Regions from separate parts of the Apilactobacillus intestinapis genome, predicted to be linked through region 1. Evidence: predicted binding sites of a transcription regulator. Region 1 holds the regulator's gene; each other region holds the start of a gene.

Region 1 (3,293 bases):
TATCTATCATGGGATACAAACAAAATAGTTCCATCGAAATTGATCAATGCGTTTTCCAACACTTCTCTACTATCGATATCCAAATGGTTGGTAGGTTCATCTAGGATTAAGAAGTTATCGTGATTCATGGATAGCTTAGTTAAAACTAGGCGGGCCTTTTCACCACCAGAAAGGTTACCAACTACTTTTTCAACGTCTTCACCAGAGAACAAGAAACTACCTAGAATTGAACGAATGCGTTGTTCCGGGTAAGTAGGGTAGTCGTCCCAGATTTCGTTTAAGACGGTCTTGTTGGGGTGTAGGTTATCTTGGTGTTGGTCGTAGTAACCAATTTGAACGCCGGTACCACGTTCGATTTCACCAGATTGGAGTGGTAATTGCTTCATGATAGTCTTTAGCAATGTTGACTTACCAATTCCGTTTGGCCCAATCAATGCTACCGCTTGATTACGTTTAACATCAATATTGATGTTTTTAGATAGAATTTTATCATCGTATCCGATTGCGGCATCACGGACGTTTAAAACGACGTTTCCACTTTGTTTTTCAGGAGTGAATGAAAGACGAGCGGATTTATCATCACGGGTTGGTGCCGCAATTTTTTCCATCTTTTCCAATTGAGTTCTTCTTGATTGAGCCCGTTTAGTAGTGGATGCACGAACAATGTTTTTATCAACGAAGTCTTGCATCTCTTTGATTTTCTTTTGTTGCTTTTCGTATTCCTTTAGTTGATGTTGGTAATTAAGTTTCTTTTGCTCAACATAACTGGAGTAGTTCCCGACATAATGAGTCATGTGACCTTGTGATAGGTCGTAGACTTGATCGACAATCTTATCCATGAAGAAACGGTCATGGGAGATAATTAGAAGGGCACCATGATAACTCTTTAGATAATCTTCCAACCAACTAATGGTCTTAACATCAATATGGTTAGTAGGTTCGTCTAGAATCAATAGGTCCTTCTTTTGTAGAAGCAACTTGGCCATTGCTAGTTGGGTTTGTTGACCACCTGATAGCTCACTAATTTTATGGTCGTACATTTCTTCACCGAAGCCAAATCCGTTTAACACGGCCTTAATTTCGGCTTGATAAGAAAAACCGTTCTTGGCGGTAAACTCAGCTTGAAGTTGGTCATAAGTTTGTGAAACCTCAGCCAGCTTTTCTGGATCCGAGTTGATGTTTGGATCAGCCATCTTGTTTTCGTATTCGTGAATTTTATTTTCTAAATCGATTAAATCAGCAAAGACATTGGTCATTTCTTCGATGATGGTGGCATCAGAAGTTAGACCAGTATTTTGGGCTAAGTATCCAATGGTGATACCTTTTTTGGTGGTGACTTCACCTTCATCAATTGGTTCATCGCCCAAAATCATTTTCACTAAGGTTGACTTACCAGCACCGTTTCGACCAACCAAGGCGACCTTGCTGTTTTCTTCGATACTCAAGTTAACGCTTGTGAAAAGATCTTGCCCACCAAATCGTTTTGTCATTTTATTTGCTTGTAAAATAATCATAAAATTCACCTCCTAATTCTCTTGTTTTATCAGTAATAATGACTATTTTAGCATATTTCCCCCGATAAATTAAAATGTTCAATCCTTTTTAGTAGATGATAATATTTTCACAAACTTTGTTTTTATGATAGAATACATAAATGTTATGAAAGATTCGGGAGGGAAGATTTTGGATATTAAAATTCCTAGGGCAACGGCTAAAAGATTGCCTATGTATTATCGATATCTTAGCGGTTTACACGACGCGAAAATAAAGAGAATATCCTCTAGTACTTTTGCTGAAGCAGTTCAAGTTGATTCAGCAACCATTAGAAGAGATTTATCCTATTTTGGAGCTCTTGGAAAACGTGGATATGGATACGAGGTTGATAATTTATTAGACTTCTTCAAGAAGATTCTAAATCAAGATCACTTAACAAATGTTGCATTAGTCGGTTTAGGTAATTTGGGTCAAGCCTTACTACACTTTAATTTTCACAAAGATAGTAACGTAAGAATCTCAGCTGCCTTTGATATTCATGACGACATGATCAACACTGTTCAAAGTGGTGTACCAGTATACGATGTTAAAGACTTACAAGAACAATTAAGAGATCAACAAATTGAAGTAGTTATTTTTACTGTTCCAGCAACCGTAGTTCAAGACCTATGTGATGAAGCCGTAAAGGGTGGAGCAAAGGGTATCATGAACTTTACTTCAAAACGTTTATCAGTTCCCAAAAATGTCAGAGTGCAAAACGTTGATTTAACCAACGAATTACAAACATTAATTTACTTCATTGAACACTATGAAGGTGAATAAGAAAGATGAGCCATTGGCCCATCTTTTTTTGTAGGATTATATCGTGTAGGGTTTAAAATTCTTGCATATGAATCTAAAAAATAATATATTATTTATAGTGATTAGCACTTATAATAAATGACTGCTAACACTGATAAAACAGATAAAAAAACAAAGTGAGGTCAAGCAAAATGTTAAAACCATTGGGTGATCGTGTAATTATTGAAGCACAAGAAGCTAAAGAAGAAACAGTTGGAGGCATTGTGTTAGCAAATAATGCTAAAGAAAAACCACAAACTGGAAAAGTTGTTGCCGTAGGAAACGGTAGAGTTTTAGACAATGGCCAAACTGTTACACCAGAAGTTAAGAAGGGTGACGAAGTTGTTTACGACAAGTACTCAGGTACTTCAGTAGACTACGATGGTCAAAAATATTTAGTACTAAAAGAAAGCGACATTTTAGCTGTCGTTGAATAATAAATAAAACGAAATTATTAATGAGGTGAATAAAAATGGCTAAGGAAGTTAAATTTTCAGAAGACGCAAGACGTTCAATGCTAAGAGGTGTTGATAAACTTGCAAACACTGTTAAGACTACATTAGGACCAAAGGGTAGAAACGTTGTTGTTGAACAATCAACAGGTACACCAAACATTACTAATGATGGTGTTACAATCGCTAAGTCAATCGAACTACCAAATCATTTTGAAAACATGGGTGCTAAGTTAGTATCAGAAGTTGCATCAAAGACTGACGACATTGCCGGTGATGGTACTACTACTGCTACTGTATTAACTCAAGCAATCGTAAACGAAGGAATGAAGAACGTTACTGCCGGTGCCAACCCAGTTGGTGTTCGTCGCGGTATCGAAAAGGCAACCGAAGTAGCCGTTGAAAAGCTACACAAGATGTCAAACGAAATTAAGAGCAAGAATGATATTGCTCAAATCGCTTCCATTTCAGCTGCTAACCCAGAAGTTGGTGAATTAATCGCCGATG
Region 2 (3,293 bases), on a different contig from region 1:
CATCGACATTGTTGTAGACTTCGATACCCATCTTTTCGATGATTTGTAGAAAACTAGTGACTAGATAAGCTCCAATTGGTGCTTGTGAACTTGGGCGGTGAGTACGCTTGGTATTCATCGCACCGGTAATTGTTAAGTCATCTAGTTTGATATCATGTTGGGCTAACCAATCAACGGTTAACGCAGCGTGTTCGGTAAAGTATTTCAATAAATCAACGTTATTTTGTTTGCCACCACCGATATACGTGTCGTCATAGAAGTCTTGGAAACTATCTATCACGTGGTGTTGTAATTGAACGGAAGTTTCGGCAGCATTCATTCCAGAAGAAGCTCTGGTCGAGTTACCACCTAACTTATCCATCTTTTCTAATACGACTGGTTTTAGACCCAGTTCTGCAGCTTGAATTGCACTAATTAATCCTGTGGCACCAGAACCAACGATTGCTACATCGTATTGATCATTTAGTTCTTTGATGTCATTTGGATGAAAAATATATTTAGCCATAACCAAACCTCCTAATGTCATTATTTTAGTACAAAAAAAGCATTGTCCAAAAGACAATGCTTTAATTATTTAAAAATTATTTAGTAAAATCGATAACCATTCTACCAACAATCTTACCGTTCTTCATTTCGTCGATAACATCGTTGATTTCTGATAGCTTTCTAGTGTGAACGATTGGCTTAACCTTACCTTCAGCACCGAATTGGAAAGTTTCACGTAGGTCTTCTCTAGTACCAACTAGTGAACCTTCAACGTGGATTCCGTTCAATACAGTTTGGGCAATGTTTAGGTCCATATTACCTTTTGGTAGCGCAACGGCAACTAGGTGACCGTCTGGACGTAAAGCATTGATAGCTTGATCAAAGGCGATTGGGTTAACAGCAGTGATAACTGAAACGTGGGCACCACCGTTAGTTTCTTCCTTAACCTTTTCTGATAGGTTTTCTGAACGGTAGTCGATACCCTTCTTAGCACCTAATTCTTCGGCCTTTTCTAGGTTGTTACCACGAGCAACGGCAATAACGTTAGCACCGAATACGTTGTTGGCGAATTGAACACCTAGGTTACCTAAACCACCGGCTCCTACCATTTCAACCCATTGACCTGGCTTAGTGTGACCAACTTTTAGTGCCTTGTACATAGTAACTCCGGCACAAGTTAATGAAGTAGCTTCGATTGGGTCCAAACCTTCTGGAACCTTAACGGCGTACTTAGCATCAACAATTACTTGTTCAGCCATAGCACCGTCAACAGTGAAACCAGCATTCTTAACTTCACGACATAATGTTTCTCTACCACTTAGGCAGTATTCACAGTGACCGCATCCCTTGAAGAACCAAGCGATTGATACACGATCACCAATTTTTAGATTATCTACATCATCGGCAACTTGAATAACTTTACCTACACCTTCGTGACCGATAATACGGCCAGCTTGGTCACCAAAGTCTCCGTTGGCAACGTGTAAGTCGGTGTGGCACAAACCACAGTATTCAACTTGAACTAGAGCTTCACCATTTTCAATTGGGCGAAGTTCAACATCTTTAACATCTACATATCCATCTGAGTTGTCTCTTACTACTGCAGCTTTCATTGATAAAATCTCCTTCATAAATACAAACTTGATATTGTTTTCACATATAATGTAACACCATATTGTCCGATAATAAAGCGAAAAATAATAAATTTTTAATGACATTTTTATCATTTTACTCTAACATTGTGAAAGATATCACTATTCATAAGGGTTCTATCATTTTATAAAGTTTCTATTCTAATTTATTTTTCTGTGGTAACGCTTGAACAAATGCCATCATCAGAATTAATAACCCACCTATTACTTCAACAAAGGTTAGCTTTAGATGTAAAAAAGATACAGATAAAATCGCAGCAGTTAGCGGTTCAAACGAACTTAATGTTCCGGTTACCGCAGGTTCTAAATAATTTAGACTAGCGACATAGAATAAGTATGCAATCATGGTTCCTACGATTGTAATGAAAATCAATTCAAATATTAATGTTGGATTGATGTTTATGTGTGGTGTGTCAATTACGACGATTGGTTGAATAGGTAAGCTACCAAGTAACATTGCCCATCCACAGACTAATCTTGGATCATACTTATTTAAGAGTTTGATGGGAATCAGCGTACAGTTTGCACCCGCGATTCCAGCACAGATACCGAAGAATAATCCCAACTTAGAGATGGTTAATGATCCAAAGTCTCCCTTTGTCGCCAGTAAATATGTACCAACTACGGCTAAAATAATTGAAATAACGTCCAATCTAACAGGCAATTTACGCCTAGAAATCGAATAATAGATGATAATAAATACAGGGGTAGTAAATTGTAAAACAGTTGCAGTCGCTGCGTTACCAAACCTGACAGCTGATAAGTAGCTGAATTGCGACATCAACATTCCAAAGATGGCAAAACAAATTAATAAGCTTGCCTGACTTTTATCATGCCAAATCGTAAAAATGGAGCCACCAACGGTAATCTTGTATGTCAATAATAGTAGAATTCCTGCTAAAAACATTCTAATACCGACGACCCAAAGAACTGGTACGTGTTGCGTTAAGAACATGTAGTCAGCGACAGTTCCAGATGCTCCCCATGAAATACTACCTACAATTACCAATAAAAGCCCAGTTAATCTTCCCTTACCTGCCATAATTAACCCCCTTAATTTATATTAACGATTACAATACATCTAATCTATCTCTAATGCAATTTTAATTTACATATTGTTACTTTTTTCAAATTAAAGTAAACTAGTTTTAAAGAACAGGAGATCATGAATATGACAAGTAAATATAAACGAATTGTTGTGAAAATCGGGACTAGCTCCATCATCAATTCTGACAACAGTATTAATATGAAAACAATTCACACATTATCATCCGTGTTGAGTCAATTAAATCAAAGCGGCCACGAAGTTATCTTGGTCACTTCCGGAGCCGTTGGTGTCGGTATGAACACCATCGGATTAAAGACGCGTCCTACCGACATCGGTAAACTACAAGCCCTATCCGCGATTGGGCAAAGTGAACTAATGGACTTATACTCCGATAGTTTTAAAGAATCAGGCCAAACCGTGGCGCAACTACTATTAACACGCGACGTGGTTGACTATCCTAAGAGCAGTGAAAATGTACTTAAAACCATTAACACCCTTTTAGATGATAAGGTCATCCCCATCATCAACGAAAACGATGCCGTCTCAGTCGACGAATTCAATCATCAAACCAGCTTTGGTGAAAACGATCAACTAGCCGCCATTGTGAC
Region 3 (3,293 bases), on a different contig from region 1:
CTAGTGCAAATGCAATTAGGTAACCGATAACAACTGAGATAACACCCCAGATTAGGTAGCTACCGAAACTTACAAGCTTACCTCTAGTTAGACGACTTAACACCGCAACGAAAATTGAAGCTGGTAGAGCGATGTTTTTGATTAATTTAGAAATGTTCTTGCTGAATGTATCTGCAAACCAACCGGTTTTTCTTAATACATATCCTAATAACATAATTAGAACAACAACAAGGACACTTTGGATTGAGTTAATAAATACTCCCATTATGAATCCTCCTATTTGATATTAAAAATAATTATTGCTTAATTTAAAACACGATAAGTACTATAAAACATACTTAAAGATATAGTCAAAGGATAAGTTCGTTATAAATATTTTTTATATCAATGGATAAAACCCCGTCATATTAGTCTTTGTCGTCATTTTTATGCTTGTTTTTTAAAGAAATTACTAACACAGTTGATAATGTAGAAATAATAAATAGTACAATGACCATGATTAACATACCGATCACTTGCATCTAATCCCTCCCAAATGTTTAATTCGTTAATAAAATTATAGCGAATTTTCAATTTTTTCTCAAAATATTGTTGCATAAAAACTATAGATATGGTTTAATATTATATGTCGCTTGAGGTTACATCTCACAGACAAACTTAATATTTTGAGCTGTTAGCTTAAGGTAAAAGCACTCAGTCCTTTGCTGAGAAGATGGTGTTCAAAGCATCACAGCTCACTAACTAAAGTACTTTGAAGATTTTATCTTTGGGGTACTTTTTTGTTAAAGAATAAAAGTTTGTTTTTGTATATCTCACAAAAAAAGAGCCGCTTCTTAATTGAAGCGGCTCTTTTTTTCGATCTTTTTCTACATATAATAAAAAGCCATAGGATAACCTATGGCTTTTTTCATATCCAAGATATGATTTTAGTGGAATTGCATACCACCATCTAGAATTAATGTTTGACCAGTCATGTAGTCTGAGTCTTTACCTGCTAGGAATGAAACACCAGCAGCGATGTCTTCTGATTCAGCTAAACGACCTAATGCGATATCCTTAGAGAATTGTTGCATACCCCATTCGTCATCCTTACCTGCGTTTTTACCAACTTCGTGGGCGATATCCATCATCATTGGAGTCTTAACGATACCAGGTGCGAATGCGTTAACAGTGATGTTTTCACTTGCTAAATCACGAGCAGTGGTTTGAGTAATACCACGGATAGCGAACTTAGTACTACCGTATAGAGTTAAGTTAGGGTTACCAACAACACCAGCTTGAGAAGTAGCGTTGATGATCTTACCACCATGACCTAGTTCGTTGAACTTAGCCTTGGCTGCTTGAGTTCCCCAGATTACTGATGCAACGTTGATGTTGTATACAGTGTTGAATTGTTCTGGAGTGATTGTGTCAACTGGAGTAGTAGGACCTACACCGGCGTTGTTAACAACAACGTTTAAGTCACCCAATTGTTTTACAGTTTCTTCAACTGCAGCAAATACTTGGTCTCTGTCAGCAACGTCTGCTTGAACAGCAATTGCCTTACCACCATTTGCGTTAATTTCCTTCGCTACTGCTTCACCCTTTTCAGCAGTACGGTTAACAACAGCAACTGCAAAACCGTCTTGAGCTAATCTTTCAGCGATTGCTTTACCGATACCTTGGCCGGCACCTGTAACAAATGCAACTTTTTGAGTCATAGTAACATCCTCTTTTCTTCTTTTGTTTATTTATTCACAAAGTGATTATATACTATTTTCATTAATTTTACAGTACTTATATTATTAAATTTTTATTAAATCCATAAATTTTGTTATGTCTTACACTATATAATCCGAAACTAATTAATTGAATTAAATTTCGCGAACGTTTATTTTATAAGTATACGAAGATGAATTTAATATCTTATGTAAAGAAGGAATTGATAACTATGACTGAAAAATTCGATTACGATGTTTTATACATCGGTGCAGGTCACGGTACTTTCGATGGTGCAATGCCATTAGCCGCTAAAGGCTACAAAGTTGCCGTAGTCGAAGCAGATAAAATCGGTGGTACTTGCCCTAACTGGGGTTGTAACGCCAAGATTGCTTTAGATTTACCAGCACAATTAATGGAAACTCAAAAACGTTTAAGAAATATTGTTAAAGGAAACCTAAGCATCGATTGGACCCAAAACATGCTAAACAAGCATAAGGTCATCGATAGTCTTCCAAACGCCATCCAAGGTGGTCTAGAATCATTTGGTATCGACGTTATTAAGGGCTACGGTAAGTTAACCGACGGCCACACTGTTGATGTTGACGGCAAGTCATACACCGCAGACAAGATTGTTGTCGCTACTGGTTTACGTCCACACAGACTAGATGTTCCTGGCAAGGAAATGGCCCACGATTCAAAGGACTTCCTAAATATCAACGAACTACCAGTTCACATCGCCATCATCGGTGCTGGATACATCGCCATGGAATTCGCATCAATCGCAAACGCTGCCGGATCACAAGTTACTGTCATCATGCATGGTGACCGCGCACTTCGTGACTTCAACGGTGAATACGTTGACGCAGTCGTAAACGATTTAAAGGAAAAAGGTGTTACCTTTGTTGAAAACGCCGAAGTTCAAGAATTCCACGAAGAAAAGTGCAAGACTACCATTGAATTATCTGGTAACCGTCAAGTCTTCACTGACTACATCTTAGATGCTACCGGTCGTATTCCAAACGTCGAAAACATTGGTTTAGACGAAGTTGGTGTTAAATACGACAAGAAGAACGGTATTGAAGTAAACGATCACCTACAAACATCAGTTGATAACATTTATGCTTCAGGTGACGTTGCTGCAACTGGTCAACCAAGATTGACTCCAACTGCAATCTTTGAATCACAATACCTAACTAGCCTATTCTCAGGCGAAACTAAGGATGCAATTGATTTTCCTGCCATCCCTTCAGTAGTGTTCACTTCACCTCGTATCGCCCAAGTCGGTGTATCAGTTGAAGAAGCAAAGAACAGTGACGACTACACTGTTGAAGAACACGATATGACTGCTGATTGGTACCGTTCAATCACTAACGAAGAAATTGCCAAACGTGCATACATCTTCGATAAACAACACCATTTAGTTGGTGCCACTGAAGTATCAAACGAAGCGGATAGCGTAATTGATTCAATCCTACCTGCCGTCGCTCTAAAATTAGATAAATCTCAAATTAACAAGATTGTCCACTTGTTCCCTACTATCGGTAGTGACGCTTGGCAACATCTATAAAATATTAAGTAAAACCACCCATTTG

The links. The regulator Rex, encoded in region 1, represses fermentation and respiration genes when NADH is low (regulators of the CRP and FNR family bind a similar motif). The targets are predictions, from matches to a motif close to TTGTGAANTANTTCACAA.
Region 2: adhP (alcohol dehydrogenase AdhP) is a predicted target of Rex. The motif match lies at 1,725-1,742, and genes of this name have one in related genera.
Region 3: ACOMA7_RS07420 ((S)-acetoin forming diacetyl reductase) is a predicted target of Rex. The motif match lies at 1,723-1,740, and genes of this name have one in related genera.

Annotation. Positions count from the first base shown of each region.
Region 1 covers NZ_JBMHFD010000005.1:47,174-50,466, forward strand. The annotation lists gene ACOMA7_RS04625 (ABC-F family ATP-binding cassette domain-containing protein) at 1-1,514, opposite strand, end outside; gene ACOMA7_RS04630 (redox-sensing transcriptional repressor Rex) at 1,681-2,316, shown strand; gene groES (co-chaperone GroES) at 2,487-2,771, shown strand; gene groL (chaperonin GroEL) at 2,807-3,293, shown strand, end outside.
Region 2 covers NZ_JBMHFD010000004.1:33,094-36,386, reverse strand. The annotation lists gene ACOMA7_RS03900 (flavocytochrome c) at 1-505, opposite strand, end outside; gene adhP (alcohol dehydrogenase AdhP) at 582-1,598, opposite strand; gene ACOMA7_RS03890 (EamA family transporter) at 1,774-2,679, opposite strand; gene proB (glutamate 5-kinase) at 2,809-3,293, shown strand, end outside.
Region 3 covers NZ_JBMHFD010000020.1:8,663-11,955, forward strand. The annotation lists gene ACOMA7_RS07415 (AEC family transporter) at 1-265, opposite strand, end outside; gene ACOMA7_RS07420 ((S)-acetoin forming diacetyl reductase) at 927-1,700, opposite strand; gene ACOMA7_RS07425 (dihydrolipoyl dehydrogenase family protein) at 1,931-3,268, shown strand.